Regions from separate parts of the Serratia sp. Ae19-1 genome, predicted to be linked through region 3. Evidence: predicted binding sites of a transcription regulator. Region 3 holds the regulator's gene; each other region holds the start of a gene.
What was found. The regulator LexA, encoded in region 3, represses DNA repair genes until DNA is damaged. The targets are predictions, from matches to a motif close to TNCTGTATGTACATACAGNA.

Region 1 (4,184 bases), on a different contig from region 3:
CGCATCTGCTGAAAAACCTGCATGCGATCGATGCGCAGTTGGCCAATATCGAATCAGAGCAGACATTGGCCAGCGGGCAGGCGGAAGAGAACAGCCTGGCCGACGACCGCTTAACCGGCTGGAGCGACATCCGCCTGCGCATCAGCCGCCATTTAACGCCCCAATCGGCCCTGTTCCGTCACGCCATCCGCATGTCGGCAGTGCTGTGCGTAGGCTACGCCTTCATTCAATTCACCGGCATGCAGCACGGCTACTGGATCCTGTTGACCAGCCTGTTCGTCTGCCAGCCGAACTATAACGCCACCCGCCGGCGCCTGGCGCTGCGCATCATCGGCACCCTGGCCGGCATACTGATCGGTTTGCCAATCCTCTATTTCGTACCTTCAGTGGAAGGGCAGCTGGTGTTGATCGTTATCACCGGGATTCTGTTCTTCGCTTTCCGCACCGTGCAATATGCCCACGCCACCATGTTTATCACGCTGCTGGTATTATTGTGCTTTAACCTGTTGGGCGAAGGGTTCGAAGTGGCTGCCCCGCGCGTTTACGACACGTTGCTGGGCTGCGCCATCGCCTGGGCGGCGGTCAGCTTTATCTGGCCGGACTGGAAATTCCGCCAGTTGCCGGTGGTGGTGGATAAAACGCTGAATGCCAACTGCCGCTATCTGGACGCCATTCTGGTGCAATATCATCAGGGTAAGGATAACGGCCTCGCCTACCGCATTGCGCGGCGGGACGCCCACAACAGCGACGCCGAATTGGCTTCGGTCATCTCTAACATGTCCGCCGATCCCAAAGCCGACAAGGCCCTGCAGGAGGCGGCCTTCCGCCTGCTCTGCCTGAACCACACTCTTCTGAGCTATATCTCGGCATTGGGGGCGCATCGCGAGCGGCTGGGTACCCCCGCCACGCTCGATCTGCTCAATGACGCTGTGTGTTACGTGGATGGTGCCTTGCATCAGGAAGAGCAGAACAGCCAGCGGGTTGCGCAGGCGTTGGAGCAGCTGGCTGAGCGCATTCGCAAAGCCGTTCCTGAGCCGGAAAGCAAAGAACAGTTGGTCCTGCAGCAGGTGGGGCTGATGCTCGAACTTCTGCCGGAGCTCACCGCGCTGCACGCCCAAATTAATAAGGCAACCTAATGTTCAGGGCCTGATCGACGGGCCCTGAATCACCGGTTCATGTCCGTGACGGCGCATCGCCATCGTATGTTCGAACCAGCGCACCAGCTCGTTACGCAATTCGGCCGGCAACGCCGCCTGGTGATAGCCGGCTATCGCGCCCCCCAGCGACAGCAAGACTCGCAGCCCCAGATTGGTCTGCTGTTGCAGTAAACGCAGATAGCTGCGCTTGGCACCTTGCAATCGGAGATCATAGGCGTTGCGAATACCCGCTCGCCACAGCAGACGCTCCATATTGACGTCAATATTCGGCAGCGCCTTCAACCTGCCGTGATCGCCGGCCTTGAGCCTTTGCTCCCGGCGCGCCTCTCTGACCGCCTGCCAAGCCAGCCCGACCAGCTCGTTGCACTCGCGCCACAGCGACTCGTCGACCCAGTAATAACGCAGTGTGATCGGCACGCCCCGCTTGGAATAGACCATGTTGACCATTCCCCGTGCGCGAAACACCGGCTCCATGCTCGCCGTTGCTCGCAAATACAGCTCGCCTTCTGCGATCACGGCGAACATGACCCCTTCAGCCAGCAGGCCGTAGCCGCCAAACTGCGATCGCGTGGTGATGGCCCCCAGCGCCGCAAAGCAATTTTTAGCCTGCGCGATTCTACTCGTCGACATCCTTTTCATAGCGTTTCTCCGTTTTAGGTTCTGGTCGTAATATTTCTCTCATCAATGAAAAAAGTAACGTGAACAACTAATTAGAAAAATACGCACTATCCGTCCGCCTGCCAATCCCAAACAAACCCCGGTATAAAAAATGTTCGTAATTATGCGAGCCGCTACGAAAATTTGGGTTGATCTTATCCTAAATCAGGGATACTGTATAAACATACAGTAACACGACGGGCGGGAACTCAATGCGTACTCAATCACTCTACCAACCTCATTTCGGCCAAGGCGCTTTTACAGCGCGCAACGTTGCGAAGAACACGGATGTCGGCAAAGAGAATGGCTTGATCAGTGAACTTGTTTACAACGAACGCCAGCCCGCCGTGGCTCAATTGTTGTTGCCCTTGTTGCAGCAATTGGGCAAGCAGTCTCGCTGGCTTTTATGGCTGACGCCGCAGCAAAAATTAAGCAAGCAATGGCTGCAGCAATCCGGCCTGCCGGTGGATAAAATGGTGCAGCTAAGCCAAATCAGCCCGGTAAATACGGTTGAGGCGATGGAAAAAGCGCTGCAAACGGGAAATTACAGCGTGGTTCTCGGCTGGTTGCCCGAGCTAACGGAGGAGGATCGTCTAAAATTAAGACGTGCGGCAGAATTGGGTAATGCCTACGGGTTTATCATGCGTCCTCAACGTGACATTGGCCCGACTCACGGACACTGTTCCACCCTAAAAATTCACTCTTCTTTGTATCATTAAGTAAATTTAGGATTTTTCCCATCATTTTCGCACCCCGTGAAGGGAACCTTTGCGGGGTCAGGCAGAAAGCTAGTCCGGCTGCGGTTTGGCACGAAAAAACGCCCGGTGAATCGCCGTTTTTTTAGGCGAAGAATGTTAGCAAATATGTACGATTCCGCGTTTTTTTTTAGAGCCTTATCACATCACACTTGTAACTTTCGCGCCACGTTGTAGACTTTACATCGCCAAGGTTGCTCTATAACGCCAGAAAAACTGGCGAGTAACAAACGAGGGCTTAAACCTTGGCGAAGGAATTTAACCAAGGGCTTAAAACAGCTTTAAAGCTCATTGCCTATTTGGATGATAACGAGGCGCAAAATGAAAAAGACAGCTATCGCATTAGCAGTGGCACTGGCAGGTTTCGCTACCGTAGCGCAAGCCGCTCCAAAAGATAACACCTGGTACACCGGTGCTAAACTGGGCTGGTCCCAGTACCACGACACTGGTTTCTACGGTAACGGTTACCAGAACGGTATCGGCAACGGCCCAACCCACAAAGATCAGCTGGGTGCAGGCGCGTTCCTGGGCTACCAGGCAAACCAATACCTGGGCTTCGAACTGGGCTATGACTGGCTCGGCCGCATGCCTTACAAAGGCAGCGTGAACAACGGTGCTTTCAAAGCACAGGGCGTTCAACTGGCCGCTAAACTGAGCTACCCAATTGCTGACGATCTGGACATCTACACTCGTCTGGGTGGTATGGTATGGCGCGCAGACTCCAAAGCTAACTACGGCAACGGCACTCGCCTGAGCGACCACGACACCGGCGTTTCTCCGCTGGCTGCTGTTGGTGTTGAATACGCACTGACCAAAAACTGGGCTACCCGCCTGGACTACCAGTTCGTAAGCAACATCGGTGACGCAGGTACCGTTGGCGCGCGTCCAGACAACACCATGCTGAGCCTGGGCGTTTCTTACCGCTTCGGTCAGGATGACGTAGTTGCTCCAGTTGCTCCAGCTCCAGCTCCGGCTCCAGTTGTTGAAACCAAGCGTTTCACTCTGAAGTCTGACGTGCTGTTCAACTTCAACAAAGCAACTCTGAAGCCACAAGGTCAGCAGGCTCTGGATCAGCTGTACACCCAGCTGAGCTCCATGGATCCTAAAGACGGTTCCGTAGTTGTTCTGGGTTACACCGACGCCGTTGGTTCTGCTCAGTACAACCAGAAACTGTCTGAAAAACGCGCACAAAGCGTTGTTGACTACCTGGTCTCCAAAGGCATCCCGTCAGACAAAATCTCTGCACGTGGCATGGGCAAAGCTGATCCAGTTACAGGCAACACCTGTGGCTACAAAGCTGGCCGCGCTACCAAAGCTCAGATCGACTGCCTGGCACCAGATCGTCGCGTAGAGATCGAAGTTAAAGGTATCAAAGACGTTGTAACTCAGCCTCAGGGCTAAGTTTACTCGCTTAGTAAAAAACCCCGCATTGCGGGGTTTTTTTTCGTCTTGAATTTATCCGAGCATTCAAAGCCAGACGCAACCGAAGGCCCTCCCTCAGCCCCGTTTACTTGGGCTCTTTACCGAGAATCGCCTTCAGGTCTTCTTTCAACGACGACATCTGGTTCGCATACTTCTCTTTGCGTTCAGCATCCTCGATAAGCTGCACCACGGT
Region 2 (4,184 bases), 130 kb from region 3:
GAGGAGTCTCGTATGTCTCAGTCTGACGTTTTTCATCTCGGCCTCACCAAGAACGATTTACAAGGGGCCCAGCTTGCCATCGTGCCGGGCGATCCGCAGCGCGTAGAGAAGATTGCCAAGCTGATGGAAAATCCGGTGCATCTGGCCTCCCATCGTGAATTCACCACCTGGCGCGCGGAGCTGGACGGCAAGGCGGTGATCGTCTGCTCCACCGGCATCGGCGGCCCGTCTACCTCTATCGCGGTGGAGGAGCTGGCGCAGTTGGGCATCCGCACCTTCCTGCGCATCGGCACCACCGGCGCCATTCAGGCGAACATCAACGTCGGTGACGTGCTGGTCACCACGGCGGCGGTACGCCTCGACGGCGCCAGCCTGCACTTTGCGCCGATGGAGTTCCCGGCGGTCGCGGACTTCGCCTGCACCACCGCGCTGGTGGAAGCGGCCAAAGCCAGCGGCGCGACCACCCACATTGGCGTAACCGCCTCTTCCGATACTTTCTACCCGGGCCAGGAACGTTACGATACCTACTCCGGCCGCGTGGTCAGCCGTTTCAAAGGCTCGATGGAAGAGTGGCAGGCGATGGGCGTGATGAACTATGAAATGGAATCCGCCACGCTGCTGACCATGTGCGCCAGCCAGGGCCTGCGCGCCGGCATGGTGGCTGGGGTGATCGTCAACCGCACCCAGCAAGAGATCCCGAACGCCGAGACCATGAAAAACACCGAAAGCAAAGCGGTGCAGATCGTGGTGGACGCCGCTCGTCGCCTGCTGTAATCACCTTCCCTGAACGGGCCGCCGACGCGGCTCGTTTTTCCATTCGCGACTAATCTGTTACGGTGATACTCCTCAGCGCTGCGCCGATGGCCGCCGCGCGTTGTCAGAACAACAACAACGAGGACGTTTATGACCGCCCAGATCCTGCTTCATCCTTCGCTTGCGCCGCTCGACGGTGGCATCAATTTCCGTGACTTCGGCGGCAACGGCGTGGCCGATGGACGCCGCATCAAGCGCGGCCTGCTGTTTCGCTCTGGTTCCCTCGAGCGGCTGACGGAAAACGACTGCGCCTTTCTCGCCGGTGTGCCGGTGCGTTCGGTGCTGGACTATCGCGATGCCGACGAAGTGCAGGCCAAGCCGGATATTCTGTGGAATGGCGCCGACTATTATCACGTGCCGGCCAACCCGCTGAGCAGCGAAGTCAACGCCAACCTGGAGAAGCTCACCAACGAAACGCTGGCCGCTTTCGACGCCCGCGCGTTCATGCTGGAACTGTATCGCCGCCTGCCGTTCGGCAATGCGGCCTATCAGCGACTGGCGCAGCTGCTGAGCAATCCCGGCGGTGGCGCCATCGTGCAGCATTGCGCGGTCGGCAAGGATCGCACCGGTGTCGGCTCGGCGCTGGTGCTGTTCGCGCTGGGTGCCGACGAAGCGACCGTGCTGGAAGACTATCTGCTGACCGAAACCACGCTGGCCGCTTTCCGCGAGCAGATGCTGGATCAGCTGTCTATCAAGCTGAATGCGGCGGCGCTGGAGCAATTCGCCTACGTGCTCAGCGCGCGTGAGGAGTTCCTGATGACCGCGCTGGGCTGCATCCGTCAGCAATACGGCTCCACCGACCGCTGGCTGGAGGCGGAATACGGTCTGGGCGCGGCACAGCGCGAAGCGCTGCAGGCGTTCTACCTCGAGTAAATCGCCGCGTGTTTAACCGGGGTTTAACTCGCCCCGGCCTATCCTAAGCGGTGAATTATCGCGTATCAGGAGCCCCGCATTGAGCCTCAATGACGTTATCAACTGGGTCAGCGACGTCGTGCGTCAGCACGAAGGCTGGGCCATTCCCATCATTTTTTTCCTGGCGTTCGGCGAGTCGTTGGCGTTTTTGTCGCTGCTGTTGCCGGCCACGGTGATCCTGCTGGCGCTGGGCGCGCTGATCGGCGAAAGCGGCATCGCCTTTTGGCCGATTTGGGCCGCCGCCGCCGTCGGGGCATTTTTCGGCGACTGGCTCTCTTACTGGATCGGCTACCACTATCAGGATCGCGTGGCCCATATGTGGCCGCTGTCGCGCAATCCGCAGTTGCTGGCGCGCGGGCACGCGTTCTTTGAACGCTGGGGCGTGCTGGGCATTTTCATCGGCCGCTTCTTCGGCCCGCTGCGCGCCGTGGTGCCGCTGGTGGGCGGCATTTGCGGCATGCCGCAGCGCTACTTCCAACTGGCCAACGTCACGTCGGCGATGATCTGGGCGTTCGGCATTCTGGCGCCGGGGGCATTCGGCATCAAGTGGCTCAGTCAGTGGCTGGGTTGATTTCTCGCTAAATTGCGCAGCGCCGCGCAATATTGTGCGTGGCCGGCAAAATCAGGCTGGACATCCATACAGCCTCCCCTTAACGTGACGGGCAATGGGCGTGCAAAACGCCGCAACGGCAAGGTGCAACAGGAGGCAGGGTGGATACCAGTCTGATTTATGGGATTGGCGGCGTAGCGATCGGCATGCTGTTGGGGTGGCTGATCGCCAGTCTGCGGGTGCAGCAGACGCATGCGCAACATGAAACCGAGCTGCGGTTGCTGGAGCAAGCGTTGCAGCAGGCGCAGCAGGAAACGGCGGCGCGGCAGGAAACGTTGCAGCGCCACGAGCAACAGCTGCGCCAGAGCGAGCTGGAGCTGCGCAATCTGCACAGCCAACTGGCGGCCGGGCATGAGAAGCTGCAACAGCTCAACCATTGGCGCAACGAATGCGAACTGCTCAATCAGGAGCTGCGTGCCCAGCGCGAGGTCAATAGCGCGCAAGAAGCCGAACTGCGCGAAGTCACCATCCGTCTGGAAGAGACGCGCATGGCGGCGGAAGAGAAGCAACGCCTGCTTATCAACAGCGAACAGCGGCTCACCACCCAGTTTGAAAATCTCGCCAACCGCATTTTTGAACACAGCGGCCGCAAGGTTGACGAGCAAAATAAGCAAAGTCTGGATCGTTTACTGTTGCCGCTGCGCGAACAGCTGGACGGTTTCCGCCGTCAGGTGCAAGACAGCTTTGGCCAGGAGGCGCGGGAGCGCCACACGCTGACGCACGAGATACGCAATCTGCAGCAGCTGAACGCGCAGATGGCGCGCGAGGCCATCAACCTCACCAAGGCGCTGAAAGGCGACAACAAGACGCAGGGCAACTGGGGCGAGGTGGTATTGAGCCGGGTGCTGGAGGCCTCAGGCCTGCGCGAAGGGCACGAATATGAAACGCAGGTCAACGTGCGGGTGGATCACCAGAGCCGCATGCAGCCCGATGTCATCGTGCGTCTGCCGCAGGGCAAGGATGTAGTGATCGACGCCAAGATGTCGCTGATCGCCTACGAGCGCTATTTTAACGGCGAAGACGAGGTGGAGCGCGAAGCGGCGCTGAGCGAACATATCGCCTCGCTGCGCGGCCACATCCGCATGCTGGGCCGCAAGGATTACCAGCAATTGCCGGGGCTGCGCTCGCTGGATTATGTGTTGATGTTCATTCCGGTCGAACCCGCCTTCCTGCTGGCTATCGATCGCGAGCCGGAGCTGATCAGCGAAGCGCTCAAGCACAACATCATGCTGGTCAGCCCGACCACGTTGCTGGTGGCGCTGCGCACCATCACCAATCTGTGGCGCTATGAACATCAGAGCCAGAACGCCCAACGCATCGCCGATCGCGCGGCGAAACTGTATGACAAGATGCGGCTGTTCGTGGACGATATGTCCGCGCTGGGGCAGAGCCTGGACAAGGCTCAAGGCAGTTATCGTCAGGCGATGAACAAACTGAGCGAAGGCCGTGGTAATCTTATTGGCCAAATTGAAGGTTTTCGCGCGTTGGGGGTTGAGGTCAAACGGCCGATCAACCCGCTGCTGGCGCAGCAAGCCGGCGCGCAACACGATGAAGCGGAAGAGGCGAACGACGACGATGTCGCCGCGCTGCCGCAGACGAACGACGATGATGATACCGCCGGGGAACCGGGCTTCGTTTCGCACGGCTGAGGCCGTGGCGAGGTGGGGTATTCCCCGGGCTTCTGGTACACTCATCCACACAAAATTGACTGAATAGCAGGCAGGACAATGGCAGATCAATCGCAGGAAACCACCGATTTCGGTTTTCGCACCGTCGCTAGAGACGAAAAACAGGCCATGGTGGCAGACGTTTTTCATTCGGTAGCGGCAAAGTATGACGTGATGAACGA
Region 3 (4,184 bases):
TCCAGGTCCAGCTCAACACGCGATCGGACAGACGCACGGTTTCGTAAGAGAAGTCGGCGGCGATCTCTTCCATCAGCGCGATGGCGTTCTGCTGGGCTTTCTCGTGCGAGATCTTCTTGCTGCGCGCTTCGTCCTCGACCGCTTTTTCGATCGCCTTTGACGCCAGCAGCTTGTTGAACAGATCCTGACGGGCCGGCAGGCTTGGGCCTACTGCGGCCAGGCGCTGACGCGAGAAGTGCATGCGCGCCACGCGCGCCAGTTTCTGCGCGATGGTTTTATCCGTGCCGTGCTCGGTGGCCATGCGGCGCAGCGAAACGGTGTTGGAGAAACGCACGAAGCTATCGCGGCCGAGCCACAGCACGGCGAAGAATTTCTGCACGCCATTCAACAGACGCAGGTGCGGCGTGCCGTGGCCTTCGCGGCCCGGCGAGCGGCCGAACATCACCGAAACCGGCAGCATCTGGATGTCGAGATCCGGATTGCTGCGATGCAGATCCAGATAGTCGTGGAACAGTTTTACCGACTCTTCTTTCGGGGTGTAATAGCGGAACACGCGCGGGCCGTCGTGAATGAACACGTAGCTCGGCAGCACGGTGCCGTCGATCTCCAGCGAGTCGAGCGGATCGGGCAGATCCTGCGCCAGGCACTGGGTGCGCAGCGTCAGCAAATCCGCCTTGGAATTGTAAGGCAAAACATACAAAATCGGCCGTGAGGGATCCAACCCTAGCTCGGTAACCGGATCTGATGGGATGACCTTACTTCTCACCAACAATTTAAGTGGTAAATTCAATAGTTTATAATAAATTTTACGCCAACCTGACATAACAACGTGAAGCCTCTTGTTAGCAATGCGCCGCAAGCATACCAGAAACCGGGTAGCAGATCTGTGGTGTTCGAAAACCGAGAGCCGTCAGCGCGGACTGTTCTAGACTCTTTTTATTATGACCGACCTCTGAGAAAGGCACGAAAACATGGCAAACCAAGCAACCGGATTGACCCGCATCATCAAGGCCGCCGGCTATTCCTATAAAGGGCTTTCCGCCGCCTGGCAACACGAGGCGGCGTTCCGCCAGGAGCTGGTGGCGGCCGTCCTGGCTATCATACTGGCTGTGTGGCTGGATGTGGGTGCGATAGCGCGCATTTTATTGATCGGATCGGTCGCGCTGGTGATGATCGTCGAGATCCTGAACAGCGCGATCGAGGCGGTGGTGGATCGCATCGGCAGCGAACATCACGAGCTGTCCGGCCGGGCCAAGGACATGGGATCGGCGGCGGTGTCGCTGGCGATCGTGCTGGCGCTGTTCGTTTGGGGCACGGTCTTATGGCAGCATTTCGGCTGACGAAAGGCGCCTACTGACTGATTTTTATTTATTCTTCGGTTCCCAATCCGCGCTTACCTGTATATACTCACAGCAAGACTGTATAAACAAACAGGGGGCGGAATGAAAGCACTAACTACCAGACAGCAAGAGGTCTACGATCTGATTCGCGATCATATTTCGCAAACGGGCATGCCGCCAACGCGTGCCGAGATCGCGATGCGTCTGGGGTTCCGCTCGCCTAACGCCGCCGAAGAACATCTGAAGGCGCTGGCGCGCAAAGGGGTGATTGAAATCGTCTCCGGCGCGTCGCGCGGCATCCGCCTGCTGATGGAAGAAGAGGAAGGCCTGCCGCTGATCGGCCGCGTCGCCGCCGGCGAGCCGCTGCTGGCGCAGCAGCACATCGAAGGGCACTACCAGGTGGATCCTTCCCTGTTTAAACCGAGCGCAGACTTCCTGCTGCGGGTGAACGGCATGTCGATGCGCGACATCGGCATCCTGGATGGCGATCTGCTGGCGGTGCACAAAACGCAAGACGTGCGCAACGGCCAGGTTGTGGTGGCGCGCATCGAAGACGAAGTGACGGTCAAACGCTTGAAAAAACACGGCAACGTGGTTGAGCTGCTGCCGGAGAACAACGAATTCCAACCGATCGTGGTCGATCTGCGTCAGCAGAATTTCACTATCGAAGGGCTGGCGGTTGGCGTGATCCGCAACGGCGACTGGATTTAAACGCCGCGCCATCCGTACCGCTCCCTGTATCAATCGCCCCTGTTCTGGGGCGTTTTTGTTTCTGACTTTGCCCTTCGCCACTGTTACGGGAACATCTCATCATGCGTTTGATTTCCGCCTTCACCAGCGACACCGATAAAGCCCTGTGGCGCCTGGCATTGCCGATGATTTTCTCCAATATCACCGTGCCGCTGCTCGGACTGGTGGACACTGCGGTGATCGGCCACCTCGACAGCCCCATTTATCTGGGGGGCGTGGCGATCGGTGCGGTGGCGACCAGCTTCCTGTTCATGCTGCTGCTGTTCCTGCGCATGAGCACGACCGGCCTGGCGGCACAGGCGCTGGGGGCGCAGAACCCCCAGGCGCTGGCGCGCGCGTTTATGCAACCGCTGCTGCTGGCGCTGTTGGCCGGGGTGGCGATCGTCCTGCTGCGCTACCCGCTGATCGAACTGGCGCTGCAGATCGTCGGCGGCAATGCCGACGTGCTGGAACAGGCGCGGCGTTTTCTTGAGATCCGCTGGCTGAGCGCTCCGGCGGCGCTGGCCAATCTGGTGCTGCTGGGCTGGTTGCTCGGCGTGCAGTATGTGCGTGCGCCGGTGATCCTGCTGATCGTCGGCAACCTGCTGAACATTGTGCTGGATATCTGGCTGGTGATGGGCCTGGGCTGGAACGTGCGGGGAGCGGCGGCGGCGACCGCCATCGCCGAATACGCCACGTTGCTGCTCGGCCTGTGGCTGGCGTGGCGGGTGATGCGCCTGCGCGGCATCACCTTGCCGATGCTGTGTGAGGCTTGGCGGGGCGATCTGCGCCGCCTGCTGGCGCTCAACCGCGACATCATGTTGCGCTCATTGTTGCTGCAACTGTGTTTTGCGTCGCTGACCATCTTCGGCGCTCGCTTGGGGAGCGATGTCGTGGCGGTCAACGCGGTATTGATGAATCTGCTGACGTTCACCGCTTATGCGCTCGACGGCTTCGCTTATGCGGTGGAGGCCCATTCGGGCCACGCCTACGGCGCTCGGGACGACAGCCAGCTGCGCAAGGTGTGGCACGCGGCCTGTCGGCAGGCGGGGCTGGTCGCGTTGGCCTTTGGCCTGACCTATGCCGTCATCGGCCAGCAGATCGTGGCGGCGTTGACCTCTTTGCCGGAGCTGCGTGCGTTAGCCGCCCACTATTTACCTTGGCAGGTCATCCTGCCGCTGGTCGGCGTGTGGTGCTATTTGCTGGACGGCATGTTTATCGGCGCCACGCGCGGCGCCGAGATGCGCAACAGCATGGCGGTGGCCGCGGCGGGATATGGTATTGCGCTGTTCAGCGTGCCGCTGCTCGGTAACCATGGGCTCTGGCTGGCGTTGGCGGTGTTTTTGGCGCTGCGCGGCCTGGCGTTGGGCTGGATCTGGCACCGTCACCAGCTGCGTGGCAGTTGGTTTACTGCACGCTAGTCCAGAAACTTTGTCAGGTAATAAATTAGATTTTTTTATGCTTTTATTCATGTTTACTTACATGTTTTCGGTCCGGGCCTGTTCACGTTAGCTTCTTGTTTGTTGGCGTTTTTTGTTTTTATTTTATTTATTAATGGTTTTTTATACTGGTTTTTTTGTTTTAATTTCTTTGTTTGACTAGAATTAGTCTTGTGGCTGGCGAATGAATGGGCGTGATTACCCTTAAGGTGAGGGCGTAATCAGCCAGAAATATTTCTGGTTAACCCCGGCCGGTTACAGGGATCGCTGATTCACCACAGGTTAACGGAGAGACTATGAATAAAGATCAAGCCGACGGTAACTGGAAGCAGCTTAAAGGCAAAGTGAAGGAAAAATGGGGCAAGCTGACTGATGACGATCTGACGGTCATCGAAGGGAAACGCGAACAGCTGGTCGGTAAAATTCAGGAACGCTACGGTTATCAGAAAGAGGCGGCCGAGAAAGAGGTGAAAGCCTGGGAAGATCACACCAAACACCGCTGGTAATTTGCAGGGCCGCCATTGAAGGCGGCACGCACAGCGCAGGCCGGCGTCGCCCCATCCTCTGGCGTCCCGGCCGCAGGTACAAGGAAGTACCTGACTTCGTATTGCTTACTTCTTCTTGATGGCGATGCTGTGATCGTGTTCGGCGCAGTCATGCTTGCTGTCGCAAGCCT

Region 1: the regulator LexA is predicted to act here: its motif matches at 1,987-2,006, upstream of sulA (SOS-induced cell division inhibitor SulA).
Region 2: the regulator LexA is predicted to act here: its motif matches at 2,351-2,370, upstream of rmuC (DNA recombination protein RmuC).

What each region holds. Positions count from the first base shown of each region.
Region 1 covers NZ_JBCHWD010000001.1:956,659-960,842, reverse strand. The annotation lists gene yccS (YccS family putative transporter) at 1-1,136, shown strand, start outside; gene AAIE04_RS04595 (TfoX/Sxy family DNA transformation protein) at 1,140-1,796, opposite strand; gene sulA (SOS-induced cell division inhibitor SulA) at 2,027-2,533, shown strand; gene ompA (porin OmpA) at 2,891-3,970, shown strand; gene matP (macrodomain Ter protein MatP) at 4,077-4,184, opposite strand, start outside.
Region 2 covers NZ_JBCHWD010000002.1:348,283-352,466, reverse strand. The annotation lists gene udp (uridine phosphorylase) at 13-774, shown strand; gene AAIE04_RS07020 (tyrosine-protein phosphatase) at 904-1,686, shown strand; gene AAIE04_RS07015 (DedA family protein) at 1,766-2,296, shown strand; gene rmuC (DNA recombination protein RmuC) at 2,437-3,984, shown strand; gene ubiE (bifunctional demethylmenaquinone methyltransferase/2-methoxy-6-polyprenyl-1,4-benzoquinol methylase UbiE) at 4,063-4,184, shown strand, end outside.
Region 3 covers NZ_JBCHWD010000002.1:222,838-227,021, reverse strand. The annotation lists gene plsB (glycerol-3-phosphate 1-O-acyltransferase PlsB) at 1-823, opposite strand, end outside; gene AAIE04_RS06490 (diacylglycerol kinase) at 972-1,340, shown strand; gene lexA (transcriptional repressor LexA) at 1,443-2,051, shown strand; gene dinF (MATE family efflux transporter DinF) at 2,153-3,490, shown strand; gene AAIE04_RS06475 (CsbD family protein) at 3,805-4,014, shown strand; gene zur (zinc uptake transcriptional repressor Zur) at 4,120-4,184, opposite strand, start outside.